Regions from separate parts of the Microbacterium sp. MMO-113 genome, predicted to be linked through region 1. Evidence: riboswitches for the same ligand, from Rfam matches in the RefSeq annotation. Region 1 holds a riboswitch; the other holds the start of a gene.
What was found. Region 1 has a riboswitch for thiamine pyrophosphate ahead of thiM (hydroxyethylthiazole kinase). Riboswitches for the same ligand answer to the same signal wherever they lie in the genome.
Positions count from the first base shown of each region.

Region 2: it holds a riboswitch for thiamine pyrophosphate, as region 1 does, so the genes downstream of both, WFJ36_RS14580 (ECF transporter S component) here and thiM (hydroxyethylthiazole kinase) in region 1, are expected to answer to the same signal.

Region 1 covers NZ_JBBCTD010000003.1:10,022-18,885, reverse strand. The annotation lists gene pheT (phenylalanine--tRNA ligase subunit beta) at 1-1,553, shown strand, start outside; gene WFJ36_RS10605 (NAD-dependent epimerase/dehydratase family protein) at 1,791-2,762, shown strand; TPP riboswitch at 2,770-2,863, shown strand; gene thiM (hydroxyethylthiazole kinase) at 2,855-3,703, shown strand; gene WFJ36_RS10595 (bifunctional hydroxymethylpyrimidine kinase/phosphomethylpyrimidine kinase) at 3,700-5,847, shown strand; gene argC (N-acetyl-gamma-glutamyl-phosphate reductase) at 6,088-7,149, shown strand; gene argJ (bifunctional glutamate N-acetyltransferase/amino-acid acetyltransferase ArgJ) at 7,146-8,303, shown strand; gene argB (acetylglutamate kinase) at 8,300-8,864, shown strand, end outside.
Region 2 covers NZ_JBBCTD010000004.1:182,174-191,037, forward strand. The annotation lists gene WFJ36_RS14565 (glutamate decarboxylase) at 1-818, opposite strand, end outside; gene WFJ36_RS14570 (energy-coupling factor transporter transmembrane component T family protein) at 921-1,712, opposite strand; gene WFJ36_RS14575 (ABC transporter ATP-binding protein) at 1,709-3,163, opposite strand; gene WFJ36_RS14580 (ECF transporter S component) at 3,163-3,804, opposite strand; TPP riboswitch at 3,795-3,906, opposite strand; gene WFJ36_RS14585 (D-alanyl-D-alanine carboxypeptidase family protein) at 3,977-5,464, shown strand; gene WFJ36_RS14590 (ABC transporter ATP-binding protein) at 5,523-7,829, opposite strand; gene WFJ36_RS14595 (ABC transporter ATP-binding protein) at 7,826-8,864, opposite strand, start outside.

The DNA of each region.
Region 1 (8,864 bases):
TCATCACCGACGACTCCGGTCCCATCGGCCTCGCCGGTGTCATGGGCGGCGGCACCACCGAGATGAGCGACACCACGCGGAACGTGCTCATCGAGGCGGCGACCTTCGACGCGACGACCATCGCCCGCACGGCCCGCCGGCACAAGCTCCCGAGCGAGGCGTCCAAGCGCTTCGAGCGGGGCGTCGACCCGCTGATCCCCTTCGTCGCGGCCCGGCGCGCAGCCGACCTCATGGTCGAGCTCGCCGGTGGCACGCTCACGGAGGAAGGTGGCGCGCTCTTCGCCGAGGTCTTCGTCGCCGAGATCGAGCTCCCGCGCGGCTTCGTGCAGGGGCTGATCGGCGTCGACTACACCGACGACGAGATCACCGGCGCGCTCACGACGATCGGCGCGGAGGTCACCGCGGCGGAGAACGGCTGGACGGTCATCCCGCCGACCTGGCGCCCCGACCTCACCGACAAGTGGACGCTCGCCGAGGAGGTCGCCCGCATCCACGGGCTCGACCGCATCCCCGCGGTGCTGCCGACTCCGCCGTCCGGTCGCGGCCTCACGGCCCACCAGCAGGGGCGTCGCCGCGTGGCGAACGCTCTCGCGGCCGCGGGGTTCGTCGAGACTCCGGCGTTCCCGTTCACGACCGAGGCGCAGAACGATCTGCACGGTTCCGCGTCCGGTGAGCACCTGCCCAGCATCCGCCTCGCGAACCCGCTCGACGGGCAGGTGCCGTTCCTGCGGCGCTCGCTCATCCCCGGTCTGCTGCAGACCGCGCACCGCAACATCTCGCGCGGGCTCACGGATCTTGCGCTGTTCGAGACAGGCGCCGTGTTCGTCCCGGAGCCCGGCGTGGAGTACGGCACCGCCGAGGTTCCGCCGCTGGGTGTCCGGCCGTCCGATGAGGTGCTCGCCGAGCTCGACGCCTCCATCCCCCCGCAGGAGCGCCACGTCGCGGTGCTGCTGACCGGCAATGTGTCGCCGCGTCAGCCGGGTCGTGCCGCCGAAGCCGCCGGGCTCGTCGAGGCGCTCGACGCGGTCCGCGTGATCGGGGCCGCCGCGGGCATCGAGATCGACGTCGTGCAGACACAGCGCGCCGCACTCCACCCCGGACGCACCGGTGCGCTGGTCGCCGGGGGCGAGGAGGTCGGCTACGTCGGCGAGCTTCATCCGGCCGTCGCCGAGGATGCCGATCTGCCGGGTCGCGCCACCGTGCTGGAGCTGGACCTCGACCGGCTGCTCGCGCTCGCCGGAGGACGCATCGTGGCAGCAACGCTCTCCACGTTCCCGGCCGCGACGCAGGACGTCTCGCTCACGCTCCCGGCCGAGGTGCCGGCGGGCGAGGTCCGCGCGGCTCTCGCCGAGGGCGCTGGCGCGCTGCTGGAGTCCGTCCGGCTCGTGGACGACTACCGCGGCGAGGGCGTGCCCGAGGGATCGAAGTCGCTGACGTTCGCCCTGCGCTTCCGCGCCGACGACCGCACGCTGACCGCCGCGGAGGCCTCCGAGGCGAAGATGGCGGGCGTCGCCGTCGCCGCGGAGAGCTTCGGCGCCGCCCTCCGCGACTGATCCTGATGCCGCGCGGGTTCCTCGGGAGGTCGCGCGGCATTAGGCGTTCGCGTGGCATCAGGTGACAGCAGTGCCGGGGGCCTGTGCTCGCGTCATGGCCTGTGTTCGCGGGGTGGGCTGTATTGCGGGGTGGCCTGTGCTCGCGTGAGGGCCTGTGCTCGCGTGATGGCCTGTCCTGCCGCTCCGCTCTGAGCGGAGGCCCTTTCCCCGAGTCGTCGATCCTGATGACATGGGCACATGACGGATGTGCTGATCTTGGGGGGAACCGGATGGCTGTCGGGGCGCATCGCCGCGCAGGCGCTCGGGGCGGGGGCGACCGTGACCTGCCTGGCCCGCGGCGGGCGGCCGTCGCCACCGGGAGCGACCCTCGTGCTCGCCGACCGCGACGACGAGGACGCCTATGACGTCGTCTCGCGCACCGACTGGGACCATGTCGTCGACGTCTCCTCCCGCGTCGATCACGTCTCCGGGGCGGTCCGCGCACTCGGCGACCGTGCCGCCCGGTGGACGTACATCTCGTCGATGTCGGTATACCGCGACGACGAGACGGTCGGGACCGACGAGTCGGCCCCGCGGCACCCGGCGGCGCAGGCCGGTGAGGACGACGACTACGCGCGGCAGAAGGTCGCGGCGGAGGACGCCGTGCAGGAGAGCCTCGGCGACCGTGCGCTCCTCGTCCGTCCCGGCCTCATCGTCGGCGACGGCGACCCCAGCGATCGCTTCGGCTACTGGGCCGCGGCGTTCCTCCGGGCCCTGGACGAGCCGGTTCTGCTCCCGCCGCTCGACGGGCGCATGGCGCAGATCATCGATGTCGAGGACGTCGCCGCCTTCGTCGTGTCCGCCACCGTCACCGGTGCCGTCAACGCGATCGGCGACGTGCGCGACCTGGAGGACGTGCTGCGTACGGTGCGCGCTTCCACCGGGCACACCGGTCCGGTCGTCGTCGGCACGGAGGAGCATCTCGTCGCGGAGGGTGTCGCGTACTGGGCGGGGCCGCGCTCGCTCCCGCTGTGGCTGCCGCCCGAGATGAGCGGATTCATGACCCGCTCGAACGCGCGGTACCGGCGCGGCGGAGGCAGGCTCCGGCCCCTCGACGAGACGGTGGAACGCGTCGTGGCGGACGAGCGCGAACGGGGCGTGGACCGGGAGCGCCGCGCCGGGCTCACACGGACGGAGGAGCGGGCGTTGCTCGACGCCCTCGCTCGCTAGACTGCGAGGCAGTGACACGGGGTGCCGCATCCGCGGCTGAGATCACACCCGTCGAACCTGATCTAGTTCGTACTAGCGAAGGGATGTCGCCCATGAGCGATCCTGTGCGTCCGCAATCCGTCCTCGACCTCGCCGTCACGGCGGGAAGGCTGCGGGAGGAGGTCAGGGCTACGCCACCGTTGACGCACTGCGTCACGAACGCCGTGGTGACGGGGTTCACCGCCAACGTGCTGCTGGCGCTCGGGGCGGCGCCGGCCATGGTCGACATCGTCGGCGAGGCCGAGCCGTTCGCCGCTGCCGCCTCGGGGCTCCTCGTCAATCTCGGGACGCCGACCCCCGAGCAGCGGGAGGCGAGCAGGGAGGCCGTGGCGGGAGCGCGCGCCGCCGGCACGCCGTGGGTGCTCGATCCCGTCGCGATCGGCACCCTCCCGGTGCGGACGGCCTTGGCCCACGAGCTGGCCGCGCTGCGCCCCACCGCCCTCCGCGGCAACGCGTCGGAGATCCTCGCGCTGGCCGGACACAGCAGCGGCGGCCGGGGTGTCGACGCGACGTACGGGACCGAGGCGGCGGCAGCGGCGGCGCGGGAGCTCGCCGACCGGCACAGCTCCGTGGTCGCCGTCTCCGGTCCGGTCGACCTCCTCACCGACGGGGAACGGGTGATCCGCATCGCCAACGGGCACGAGCTGCTCACGCGGGTGACCGGCGGCGGCTGCGCGCTGGGGGCCGTGATGGCGGCCTTCCTCGGGGCGGCCCGCAGTACCGGGACCGACGCGCTGACGGCGGTGGCCGCAGCCACCCTCGTCTACACGGTCGCGGCCGAGCAGGCGGCGGAGACCTCCCGCGGACCAGGCAGCTTCGCCGTCGGACTGCTCGACGCCCTGTCCGCCGTGACGCCGGGGGACCTCCGTGCCCGCGCCCGCGTCGAGGAGGAGGCCCGATGACCGTCGACCTGTCCCTCTACCTCGTCACCGATCGGTCGCTGTGCGGCGTACGCGGGGTGGTCGAGACGGTCCGCGAGGCCGTGGCGGGTGGGGTCCGCATCGTGCAGCTCCGCGACAAGGAGGCGACGGACGAGGAGACCGTCGACCAGCTCCTTGCTCTGTCCGCTGCCATCGACGGTCGCGCGCTGCTCGTCGTGAACGATCGCCTCGATGCGGCCGTCGAGGCCCGTCGCCGCGGTGCCAGGGTGGACGGGGTGCACCTCGGCCAGGCGGACGCCTCGGTGCTCCGCGCGCGCGAGCTCCTCGGCTCGGAGGCCCTGATCGGGCTGACCGCGAACACCCCTGCCCATCTCGATGCCGTGAACGCGCTGCCGCCGGGGACGGTCGACTACCTCGGGGTCGGCGTGATCCGCCCCACGCGCACGAAGCCCGACCACCCGGCCCCGCTCGGCATCGCCGGCTTCGCCGCCTTCGCCGCGCGCAGTGCGCTGCCGTGCGTCGCGATCGGCGGGGTGGACCTCGACGACACGGGGGCGTTGCGCGCGGCCGGTGCCGCCGGGATCGCGGTGGTCTCGGCGCTGTGCGCGGCGGACGACCCGCGGGCCGCCGCCGCGGCCTTCCGTCGGCGGTGGCTCGGACGGGCGGTGCCGCATGTGCTCAGCATCGCCGGCAGCGATCCGTCCGGCGGCGCAGGCATCCAGGCCGACCTCAAGGCGATCGCCGCGCACGGGGGCTACGGCATGGCCGCCCTCACGGCCCTGACCGCCCAGAACACGCAGGGCGTCCGTGCCGTGCACGTCCCTCCCGCGGAGTTCCTGCGCGCGCAGCTCGACGCCGTCGCCGACGACATCCGCATCGACGCCGTGAAGATCGGCATGCTCGCGGACGTCGACGTGATCCGGACGGTCGCCGCGTGGCTCCGGGACACCCAGCCCCCGATCGTCGTGCTCGACCCGGTCATGATCGCGACCTCGGGGGACCGGCTGCTCCAGGCCGATGCCGAGCGGGAGCTCCGGGACCTGCTGCCTCTGGCGACCGTGGTCACCCCGAACCTCGCCGAGCTGGCGGTGCTCGTCGGTCACGAGGTGGCCGACTGGACGGACGCGCTCGCCGCGGCGCAGGAGCTGTCGGCGGCCACGGGGACCGCGGTGCTCGTGAAGGGCGGTCACCTGCCGGGGGACGAGGCGCCGGACGCCCTGATCGATGCCGCGGCGGGAGAGCACGCGGAGTTCCCCGGGGCACGCATCATGACGGAGAACACCCACGGGACCGGCTGCTCGCTGTCCGCGGCTCTGGCCACACGACTGGCGAGGGGCGACGATCCGGCGTCCGCGGTCCGCGCCGCGCGCGCCTGGCTGCGGGAGGCCCTCCGCGCGGCGGACGACCTGGACGTCGGGCGAGGACACGGCCCGATCCATCATCTCGCGGGGCTCTGGGCGCGCGGCGGGGCCGAGACCCGGCCGACGCCGGAGGAGGTGGCTGCGGCCTGGTGGGAGGAGACCGCCGCGATCCGCCGCGACATCGATGCGCTGCCCTTCGTGCGCGCGCTCGCCGAGGGGACTCTCGACCGCGATGCCTTCGTCTTCTACCTCGCGCAGGACGCCCTCTACCTCCGCGAGTACGCCCGGGTGCTCGCGGAGGCGACGCGCCTCGCCCCGACCCCCGACGAGCAGGCGTTCTGGGCTGAGGCCGCCCACGGCGCGATCCGCGGCGAGCTGGAGCTGCACGCGTCGTGGCTGACACCGGAGACCGGCGTGAGTGGCGCCACCTTCGCGACGGACCCCGCGCCGGCGACGGTCGCCTACCTCGACCATCTGCGGGCCGTCGGCTTCGGCGGCGACTACGCCGCACTGATCGCGGCCGTGCTGCCGTGCTTCTGGCTCTACACCGACCTGGGGGAGCGGCTCCATGCCGGAGCGTTCGGCGCGGCGCCCCGCGACCCCCGGCATCCCTACGCGTCGTGGCTCGCCACCTACGCGGATCCGGCCTTCGCGGAGGCCACCCGGCAGGCCGTCGCGCACGTCGCCGCCGCGGCCGCGAGGGCCGACGACGCCGGCCGGGAGCGGATGCGGCGCGCCTTCCTCGCCTCGAGCGCCCACGAACGTGCCTTCTTCGCCGCACCGGTCGCCCGCGCTGTCGTGTGACGCCCCGGATTTGCGGTGCCGAACGCGCCCGCGCTATCGTCGCCGCATGCCTTCGGTCGCCACCGCTCCTTCGACGCTCGTCCCGAGCGTCATCGCCGTGCGCCGACGTCGCGGCCGCCGATTCTAGGCGACCCCGCCCTTCTGCCTGCGTCCGCGCGGCGGTCGAGTGCCGGTGTCGCCGCCTCCGGCCCCGCCCCCCGGTCCCGAGATCGTCGAGGACCCGACCGTTAAGGTAGAAGCATGACGTATTCCGTCGCCGTCTCCGGCGCCTCCGGCTACGCAGGCGGCGAGATCCTGCGCCTCCTGGCCGCTCACCCCGACGTCGAGATCCGCACCGTCACGGCGCACTCGAATGCCGGACAGCCTCTCGTCGCCCACCAGCCGCACCTCCGCTCGCTCGCCCACCTCACGCTGCAGGACACCACGCCGGAGGTCCTCGCCGGACACGACATCGTGTTCCTGGCCCTCCCGCACGGCCAGTCCGGGCAGTACACCGACGCCCTCGGCGACACCCCGCTGGTGATCGACGCAGGAGCCGACCACCGGCTCACCTCGTCCGCGGAGTGGGACGCGTTCTACGGCGGGGCGTTCCACGAGCCGTGGACGTACGGCGTGCCCGAGCTCCTCGTCGGAGGCGACAAGCAGCGGGAGGTGCTCCGCAGCGCGACCCGGATCGCCGCGCCCGGGTGCAACGCCTCCACGGTGAGCCTGAGCCTCGCTCCCGGTGTCGCGGCCGGTGTGATCGACCCGGGCGACATCGTCTCCGTCCTGGCCGTCGGCCCGTCCGGGGCCGGCAAGAGCCTGAAGACGAACCTCCTCGCCAGCGAGATCCTCGGCTCCGCGAACCCCTATGCCGTCGGCGGCACGCACCGCCATATCCCGGAGATCCGTCAGGCGCTCGCCGCCGCCCGCCCGTCGACAGACTCAGGGGCCCAGGACATCCGGATCTCGTTCACTCCGGTCCTCGTGCCGATGTCGCGTGGCATCCTCGCCACGTGCACGGCGCCGATCGCCGAGGGTGTGAGCGACGCCGAGATCCGTCAGGCGTGGGAGAGCGCCTACGGCGACGAGACCTTCGTCCAGCTGCTGCCGGAGGGGAGCTTCCCGCGCACCGCCGACGTGCTCGGGGCGAACACGGCCCTCATGGGCCTCGCGATCGACCGCGCCGCGAACCGCGTGACGGTGGTCACCGCCGTCGACAACCTCGTCAAGGGCACCGCCGGAGCTGCCGTCCAGTCCATGAACATCGCGCGGGGGCTTCCCGAGACCCGCGCCCTCTCAGTGAACGGAGTCGCCCCGTGAGCGTCACCGCCCCCGCAGGATTCGAGGCGGCCGGGGTCGCCGCCGGACTCAAGTCGACCGGCAAGCCCGATGTCGCCGTCGTGGTCAACCGCGGCCCCCGCAAGGTCGGCGCCGCGGTCTTCACGAGCAACCGCGCCAAGGCCAACCCCATCATCTGGTCCCAGCAGGCGGTCGCGGACCGCGTGGTCGAGGCCGTCGTCCTCAACTCGGGCGGGGCGAACTGCTTCACCGGCAGCTTCGGGTTCCAGACCACCCACCAGACCGCGGAGAAGGCGGCCGAGCTGCTCGGCATCAGCGCGGGCGACGTTCTCGTCTGCTCCACCGGGCTCATCGGGACGGGCGACGAGGTCTTCCGCGAGAAGGTCCTCGCGGGCACCGCGCAGGCGATCGCCGAGCTGAGCGCCGACGGCGGCGAGAGCGCCGCGCACGCCATCATGACCACGGACACCGTCGCGAAGACCGCTGTGGTGACCCGCGACGGCTGGACGATCGGCGGCATGGCGAAGGGCGCGGGCATGCTCGCCCCCGGTCTGGCGACGATGCTCGTGGTGCTCACCACCGACGCCGTGCTCGAACCGCTCCAGGCCGATGAGGCCCTGCGCCGGGCGACGGGACGCACGTTCGACCGCCTCGACTCCGACGGCTGCATGTCGACCAACGACCAGGTGACGCTGCTCGCCAACGGCGCCTCCGAGGTCGTCCCCGATCTCGACGACTTCGCCGAGGCGCTCACCGAGCTCTGCCAGGAGCTCGCGGTCAAGCTGCAGGGCGACGCGGAGGGGGCGAGCCACGACATCACGATCGAGGTGCAGCACGCCGTCTCCGAGCAGGACGCCGTCGAGGTCGGCCGCTCGGTCGCCCGCAACAACCTGTTCAAGGCGGCCATCTTCGGCAACGACCCGAACTGGGGCCGCGTCCTTGCGGCGATCGGCACGACGGCCGCGCAGTTCGACCCCTACGACGTCGACGTGTGGATGAACGGCGTCTGCGTCTGCACCGCCGGCGGACCGGACCGCCCCCGCGAGGAGGTCGACCTGACCCCGCGGGCTACGCACCTGATGATCGACCTCAAGGTCGGAGAGGCCACCGCCACGGTGCTGACGAACGACCTCACCCACGACTACGTGCACGAGAACAGCGCCTACGCCTCATGACCGACATCCAGGACACCACGCCGGACATCGCGGCGCAGAAGGCGACCACCCTCATCGAGTCGCTGCCATGGCTGAAGAAGTTCCGCGACCAGATCGTCGTCGTCAAGTACGGCGGGAACGCCATGGTCTCGGACGAGCTGCAGGAGGCCTTCGCCCAGGACATCGCGTACCTCCGCTATGTCGGCGTGCAGCCGGTCGTCGTGCACGGCGGCGGGCCGCAGATCTCCGACATGCTGCAGCGGCTGGAGATCCCCAGCGAGTTCAAGGGCGGGTACCGCGTCACCAACACCGAGGCGATCGGCGTCGTGCGGATGGTGCTCACCGGTCAGGTCAACCCGCAGCTCGTGTCGAAGATCAACTCGCACGGCCCCATCGCCACCGGGCTCAGCGGCGAGGACGCCGGGCTCTTCGGCGGGCGTCGTCGCGGTGTCATGATCGACGGCGAGGAGGTGGACCTCGGCCGCGTGGGCGACGTGGTCCAGGTCGACCCGACGCCGGTGCTCGACCACCTCGCAGCCGGACGGATCCCCGTCGTGTCGAGCATCGCGCCCGACCTCGACC
Region 2 (8,864 bases), on a different contig from region 1:
ACGAGACCGTACTTGTGCCCCGAGGTGCTGATCGAGTGCACGCGCTCCAGCCGGAAGTCCCACACCAGGTCGGGCTGGAGGAACGGGGCGATCATCGCTCCCGAGGCACCGTCCACGTGGATCGGGATGTCGAGACCCGTCTTCTCCTGGATCGCGTCGAGCGCCGCGGCGATCTCGGCCACCGGCTCGTACATGCCGGTGTAGGTGACGCCCATGATGGCGACGACCCCGATGGTGTTCTCGTCCACGTACTTCTCGAGGTCGTGGCCGTCGAGCGTCTTGTGTTCCTCGCTGATCGGCACGTAGCGGGGTTCGACGTCGAAGTAGTTGCAGAACTTCTCCCAGCACACCTGCACAGCGCTCGACATCACGAGGTTCGGCGTGGAGGCGTCCTTACCGGCGGCACGGCGGGCCTGCTGCCAGCGCCGCTTGAACGCGAGACCGCCGAGCATGCACGCCTCGGAGGAGCCGATGGTCGAGGTGCCGATGCTCTTCGCCGCGTCCGGCGCCTTCCACAGGTTCGCGAGCATGTGCCAGCAGTTGTCCTCGATGGCGGCGGTCTGCGGATACTCGTCCTTGTCGATCATGTTCTTGTCGAAGGAGGCCATGTAGACCTGCTTCGCCTCGTCGTCCATCCAGGTGCTGACGAAGGTGGCGAGGTTGAGGCGCGCGTTGCCGTCGAGGATGGTCTCGTCCTCGACGATCTGCTTCGCCGTCGCGGGAAGCGACTCGGAATCCGGGATGACGTGTCGCGGTGCGACGGTGGCCTCGCCCGGCCGCGTGAAGAGCGGCTGGTCGTCGGCGGAGGAGATGCTCATGGGACGTCCCTTTCGGTCGGTGTCGATTGGCACTGTCTCCAGCGGACGCTAGACCGGCCACTCGCGCCACCTCTACGGACCCTCGTCCGAAAGGGGTGAGGGTCAGGACGGCCCGAGGATGAAGTTCCAGGCGCCGGTCGCGACCGCAGCGGCGATCGCCGTCGCGGAGATCGCGGCCCCGACGGCGAGGAGAAGCCACTCCGGCGCGCCGAAGCGCGACTCGCGCGCCCAGGTGCGACGACCCGGGGCGCCGAAGCCGCGTGCCTCCATCGCGGTCGCGAGCTTGGCGCCGCGGCGGATCGACAGCACGAGCAGGGCGAAGGCCATGCCGAGGAAGCGGCGGATGCGTCCGCGGTCGGCGACGCCGCGCGCCCGGCGGGCGAGCTCGAGGGCACGCCAGTCGTCGAGAAACAGTCCGGCCATGCGGAGGCCGGCGAGCGCGCCCAGCACGAAACGGGCCGGAAGCCGAAGGATCTGCCCGAGGCCGTCGGCGAGGTCCGTGGGATCGACCGTGATGAAGAGCACCACCGAGGGCAGGGCGATCGCGAGCACCCGGAGCATCGTGGCGACGGCGAGCGCGAGCGACCCCTCGCTGATGCGGAGCACGAACCAGTCGACGTAGACGGCGCCGCTCGTCTCGCCGTAGAGGGCGATGGTGAGACCGGTCAGCGGCGCCGCGAGCCAGACCGGCCACGTGCGCACCCAGAACTCCCGCCAGCCGATGCCGGCGAAGAGGAACAGCACCGCCTCGAGCACCAGCGCGACAGCCGCCGACACCGGGTCGAGGGTGAGGACCAGCGGCACGGCGATGAGCGCGCTGACCCCGAGCTTCGCGACCGGATTGATCCGGGCGACGACGCCGGTGCGGGTGGGCGCGGGGGCGAGAGCCGTCATGCCGACGCCCCCAGCGCGAACCGCGTGGCGTGCAGGGCGCGCACCACGTCGAGATCGTGGGTGATGGTGACGATCGCGGAGCCCTCGTCCCGCAGGGCGGCGAGCATCGCGACGAGCTCGGCCCAGGTGCGGGCGTCCTGACCGAACGTCGGCTCGTCGAGGATCAGCACCCGGGGTCGCGTGGCGATCGCGGCCGCGACCGTGAGCCGGCGCTTCTCTCCACCCGAGAGCGTGTACGGATTCGCGGCCCCCAGATGCGCCAGCCGCAGCCGGTCGAGCAGCTCGTCGACACGGGCCTCGATCTCGCCTTCGGAAAGACCCAGGGCGCGGGGGCCCACCGCGAGCTCCTCGCGCACCGTCTTGCCGAGGAGCTGATGTTCCGGCTCCTGGAACACCATCCCGATCCGCGTGAGGAGCTCGCGGGAAGCCCAGCGGATCGGCGACGGATCCGCCCCCTGCGCGAGCACCGGGGCCGCGGACACGGCGCCGCTGACGGGAGGGAGGAGTCCGGCGAGGGTCAGACCCAGCGTGGACTTGCCTGCACCGTTGGGCCCGGTGATCGCGACCGCTTCACCCGCACGCACCTCCAGGTCGATGCCGTGTGCCACCGGACGTCCCTTCACCCGTGCGACCGCGAGGCCGCGCGCCGACAGCAGCACCTCCCCGGGGGCCGCCCGCGGTGCCGACGGCTCGGCGGGCGGCCGGCCGGGCACCCAGACGCCGTCCGCGGCCAGGCGCTCGCCCTGCGCACCGAGCACATCCGCGGGAGTGCCGTCCGCCACCACCCCGCCGGCCCCCAGCACGATGACCCGCGTGAGGAGCGGCAACCACACCTCGAGCCGATGCTCCACGACCACGAGGGTGGCGGGACGCGTGGCGAGCATCCGCTCCACCGCCTCCCTGACCTCGCGCACGCCCTCCGGATCGAGGTTCGCCGTCGGCTCGTCGAGCAGCACCAGCCCGGGGCCCATCGCCAGCATGCCGGCCAAGGCGAGGCGCTGCTTCTGACCGCCGGAGAGCGCCGCGGTCGGGTGATCGAGCGGCACGTCCAGTCCGACGCCGGCCATCGCGGCCTCGACGCGGGGCCAGATCTCGGCACGCGGCACCCCGAGGTTCTCGCACCCGAAGGCGACGTCATCGCCGGCACGAGCGAGGATCACCTGCGAGTCGGGGTCCTGGAGCACGAGCCCGGCCCGCCCGCGGGCCGCCGCGGCGGGTTCGCCATCGACGAGCAGCGCGCCTTCGCTCTCCCCCTCCTCCTCACCGCCGAGCACACCGGCGAGACCGTGCAGCAGCGTCGACTTCCCCGCGCCGGAGGCGCCGAGCACGAGCACGCGCTCGCCGGGCTCGATGCGGAACGAGACGTCGCGCAGCGCCCAGGCGAGGCGGCTCGCGTGTCGCCAGCCCCAGCCACGGGCCTCGACGCCGGCGGGAGCGAACTGCCCGGACATCAGACGCGGACGCGCGCCTCGCGCCCGGAGCCGAACCGGTCCAGAGCCCCGGTCGCCGCGATGCCACGGGCGAGCACCCACGACAGCGCACCGGCGATGACCGCCCCGGAGATCACGGTGCTGACGAGGTAGATCGTCGTGAAGGCGGGACCGGAGCCGGCATACCAGAGGACGAGGTTGTTGATGCCGCCCGCGAGCGCGGCACCGGCCCCGGCGAGGATCGCGACGGGCAGCGACCAGCGGCGGTAGAAGAACAGCAGGAAGACCAGCTCGGCGCCGAGACCCTGCACGAGACCCGCCTCGAGCGTGAGGAAGCCGCCCCACTGGTTGCCGATGAGCGCCGAGACGACGGCGGCCAGCAGCTCGACGTAGATCGCGGCACCCGCCTTGCGGATGATGAGCCCGCCGAGCACACCCGCGAAGAGCCACGGGCCGTCGAGGAGCCCTTGGAGGCCGGGAAGCAACGGCTCGAGCAGGGCCTTCGGCCCCAGGTATCCGACGTTCCAGGCCAGGAAGATCAGACCGGCGGCGACACCGAGGACGCTGGCGACGACGATGTCGATGACGCGCCAGCGCAGGTAGCCTCGCGCCGGAGCGGCCGTGGTGTTCCTCGACGGGGATGCGGACGTGGACGTACTCATGTGAACTCCTCCCTGCGCTGGCATGACCCAGATCAGGTTCGACGGTCGAAGCGCGATTCGCTCCCTCTCAGCCCGGCTCGCCGGACTCCCGTGGTTGTGCTGTCGATCCTACCGTCCGCGCGTCCCGCCCCGCGCACGGCGGATTCGGGGCCGGATTCGGTACCGTAAGCGAGTGACCGCTTCCGATCCCCCTGAAGAGGCGTCCGGCGGCGTCGGCGTCGACGCGCGGCCCGAAGACTCCGCACCCGCATCCGCCGCGCCCGCGGTCGATCATCCGGGTCCGGTTCCGGAAGCCGCGGCGTGGGCCGATGCCTCGGCACCGCCGACCGCGCTGACCTGGGTGGACCCGTCGATCGTCGCTGCGGCCTCATCGACGCCCGAGTTCGATGCCTCGGCCGGCACGGAGGAGGAGACGGGATTGCTGCGCGACGCCCGGCTGCGGCCCGCGATCGCCGGACCCGGCCTGCTCGTCCCCCTCGGCGTCCTCGCCGGCCTCGTCGCCTCGTACGCCGGCACCACGCTGCTCTGGCCGCTGCATGAGATCGCCCCGACCGTCCAGGCGGTCGAGTTCACCCCCGTCGCCGCCCCCACCGCCGCGCTCGCCTGGCCGGCGGTCGGCGACGGGGCGGTCGGCATCGCCGGGATGACCACCGCGGCGTCGACCACCGCTCCGGTGAGCATCGCGAGCATCACGAAGGTCGTCAGCAGTCTCATGGTGCTGGACCGGCTGCCGCTGGCCCCCGGCGAACAGGGCCCGGAGTTCTCCTTCACCTACGCCGACAGCATCCGTTACTGGGACTATCGGATCGCCAATCAGTCAGCGCTCGATGTGCCGGTGGGCGGAGTGCTGACCGAGTACCAGCTTCTGCAGGGCACCCTGCTCGGTTCGGCGAACAACTACATCGACCGGCTGGCGTCGGAGATCTGGGGGTCCGACCGCGAGTTCGCCGCCGCGGCCGAGGTCTGGCTCGGCGAGCGCGGACTCTCCGGCATCACCGTGGTCACGCCGTCCGGATTCGACGAGCGCAACGTCGCCACCCCGGAGGCCCTCGTGGCCCTGGGCGAGATGGCGATGCGGAATCCGGTGTTCGCCGAGATCGTGGGCACCCGGTCCGTCGACCTGCCCGGGGCCGGGACGGTCGAGAACACGAACGGCATGCTCGCCGATCCGGGAGTCGTCGGCATCAAGACGGGCACCCTCGTCGGCTGGAACCTGTTGACCGCCAAGGACGTCGTCATCGGCGACGCGACGGTCCGGCTCTACGCCGCGGCATTGAACCAGGAGGACGACGAGGCGCGCCTCGCCCTCACCCGCGCCCTGTTCGCTCAGACGGAGGCAGCGTTGCAGGCCCAGGGCCCGGCCGTCCCGGCAGGCACGGTGGTCGGGCGCGTCCTCACCGTCTGGGGCGAGCGCGTCGATGTGGTCGCCGGTGAGGACGCCGATGTCGTGCTGTGGAACGGAGCGAGCGCGACGGCGACGCCGGTGTTCGATCTCGGAGAGGAACGCGAAGCGGACGGGACGGTCGGCACCCTGACCACGACCGGTCCCGTCGACAGCACCGAGACCGCCCTCGTCCTCGACGAGGACCTGGAGGGTCCGAGCCCGTGGTGGCGACTCACCCACCCCCTCGAGCTCTTCGGCATCGCCGGAGACGACTGAGCGCTGACGAACGACGCCCCACTCCGGATCCGGAGTGGGGCGTCGTTCGTGAGCCGGGTCAGGACGGAGACGTGGAGCCGTCAGCGCCGTCGTCGAGGAGTGCCCGAGCCGCTGCGGTCTCGGCCGCCGGGAGCTGGGCGCCGACCGCCGCTCCGGCCACCGCGTCCGTCGCCTGCTCCTGCGCGCTCGCCTCCTCGTCCGCGTCGCCGGTCACGACGACCGGCGAGGAGCCGGTGAGCGCGGCTTCGGCGTCGAGGTCGGTCGCCGCCTGCTCGAACTGCGACTGGTACAGGCGCCAGTACGCACCCTGTGCGGCGATGAGCTCGTCGTGCGTGCCCTTCTCCACGATGTCGCCGTGCTCCATCACGAGGATGAGGTCCGCGTCGCGGATGGTCGACAGACGATGCGCGATGACGAACGAGGTGCGCCCCTGCCGGAGCGCGGCCATCGCGTGCTGCAGCAGCAGCTCGGTGCGGGTGTCGACCGCCGATGTGGCCTCGTCCAGGATGAGGATCGACGGCTGCGCCACGAAGGCCCGTGCGATCGTGATGAGCTGGCGTTCACCGGCCGAGACGTTCGACGCGTCCTCGTCGAGCACGGTGTCGTACCCGTCCGGAAGGGCGTGCACGAAGCGGTCGACGTAGGTCGCCTTCGCCGCGGCGAGCACCTCCTCGTCCGTCGCGGTCGAGCGCCCGTAGCGGATGTTCTCGCGGATGCTCCCGGCGAAGAGCCAGGGGTCCTGGAGCACCATGCCGGTGCGGGACCGCAGCTCGTCGCGCGTGATGGTCGAGATGTCCTGACCGTCGAGCGTGATCCGCCCGCCGCTGAGCTCGTAGAACCGCATGATGAGGTTCACGAGCGTCGTCTTGCCGGCGCCGGTCGGCCCGACGATGGCGACGGTCTGTCCCGGTTCGACGCGGAACGACAGATCGGTGATGAGCGGCCGCTCCGGCGAGTACGAGAACGAGACGTTCTCGAACTCGATCACGCCCTCCCCCTCGCGAAGCGCGGGGGCATCAGGGTCGTCGGCCTCCTGCTCGTCGGCATCGAGCAGGCCGAACACCCGCTCCGCCGACGCGGTGCCGGACTGCACGACCGCGGCCATGCCGCCCAGCTCCGACAGCGGCTGCGTGAACTGCTGCGAGTACTGGATGAAGGCCTGCACGTCGCCGAGGCGCAGCTGCCCGCTCGCGACCATGAGGCCGCCGAGCACCGCGATGCCGACATAGGTCAGGCTGCCGACGAAGGTCATCGCGGGCATGATGATGCCGGAGAGGAACTGCGCCTTGAAGCTCGCCTGGAACAGCTCCTCGTTCTCGGCCTTGAACTTGTCCAGAGCGTCCTGCTCACGGCCGAACACCTTGACCAGCGCGTGGCCGGAGAAGGCCTCCTCGACCCGGGCGTTGAGCCGGCCGACCTTGCGCCACTGCGTGCCGAAGGCCTTCTGCGACCGCGGTCCGATGACGCCGAAGATCACGCCCATGAGCGGGAGTGCCACGAGCGCCACGAGGGCGAGCTGCCACGAGATCGAGAACATCATCACGAGCACGCCGATCACCGTCAGCACGGCGGTGAGGGCACCGGACAGCGACTGCTGCATGGTCTGGGTGATGTTGTCGATGTCGTTCGTCACGCGGGAGATCAGCTCGCCGCGCTGCACCTTGTCGAAGTACGCCAGCGGGAGCCGGTTGATCTTCGCCTCGACGGACTCCCGCAGGCGCCACATGGTCCGGACCATGATGACGTTGATGACGTACCCCTGCAGCCAGCTGAGGAAGGCGGCCACGACGTAGATCGCCAGGACGGCGGCGATCACCCAGCGCAGCGCGTCGAAGTCGATGCCGTCGCCGACCCGGAAGTCGCCGAGCGCTCCGACCTGATTGGCGAAGTCGGTCTGTCCGGCGTCGCGCAGGGCGTCGACCACCACGTCCTGCGGCGTCCCTGCCGGGAATCCCGGGAAGTCGCCGCTGGGCTGGCCGAGCTGGATGGAGATGAAGCCGCGGTAGACGATGTTCGTCGCCTCGGCGAGCACCTTCGGGGCGGCGACGGTCAGCACGACCCCGATCGCTCCGAGGATCGACACGAAGACGAACCAGACCGCGGAGGGCTTGAGCAGCCCGATCATGCGGGCGAAGCTCGGACCGAAGTGGTCGGCCTTGCCCGGTGCGACGCTGTCCCAGTCGCCGGAGTTCTGCCGTGCCTGCTCGGCGAGCTCGGCCTCGTACTGCTCCTCGGCAGTGAGCTCCCGCTCGGTCGTGGGCGCGGCGGCCGCACCCCGTCCGCGACGGCGCCGGGTCTCGGCCCCCTGGGTCCCGGAGCTTGCCCCCTGGTTCCCCGAGCTTGTCGAAGGGTCCTGCTCGCTCATGCGTCCACCCCCAGCTGCGACTCGACGATCTCCCGGTAGGTCTCGCTGGTCTCCAACAGCTCCTCGTGCGTGCCGACTCCGACCATCGTGCCACCCTCCAGCACCACGATGCGGTCGGCATCGGTGATGGTGGAGATGCGCTGCGCGACCACGATCTTCGTCACGTGCGGGAGCTCCCGCCAGAGCGCCTGTCGCAGCCGGGCGTCCGTGGTGAGGTCGAGCGCGGAGAACGAGTCGTCGAACACGAGCACCTGCGGCCGGTGGACGAGGGCGCGCGCGATCGCGAGGCGCTGTCGCTGGCCGCCGGACACGTTCGTGCCGCCCTGGGCGATGCGGGAGTCGAGGCCGTCCGGCATCTCCTCCACGAAGTCGCGCCCCTGAGCGATCTCGAGCGCGTGCCAGAGCTCCTCGTCGGTGGCGTCCTCGCGGCCGTAGCGCAGGTTGGACGCGACGGTGCCCGTGAAGAGGAAGGGGCGCTGCGGCACGAGGCCGATGCTGTCCCACAGCGCCTCGACGTCGGCGTCGCGGACGTCCGTGCCGCCCACGTGCACCGCACCACCCGAGACGTCGAACAGGCGCGGGATGAGCGAGACGAGCGTGGTCTTCCCCGATCCGGTGGAGCCGACGATCGCGACGGTCTCGCCCGGCTCGGCGGCGAAGCTGATGCCGGTGAGGACCGGGGCGTCGGCGCCGGGGTAGGTGAACTCCACGTCGTCGAACGCGACCGCTCCCGGTGCCGGGAAGGCGGTGACGCCATCCGCCGGGCGGGTCATCGTCGACTCGGTGTTCAGCACTTCGCCGATGCGCTCGGCTGAGACGGCGGCGCGCGGGATCATCATCGCCATGAAACTCGCCATGATGACACCGCCCATGATCTGACCGATGTACTGCATGAAGGCGAACAGCGTTCCCACCTGCACGGTGCCGTTGTTGACCTCGATGCCGCCGAACCAGATGACGGCGACCACGGTCACGTTGAGGATGAGCATGAACAGTGGGAAGAGCAGCACGAACAGCGAGCCGACCTTGCGGCCG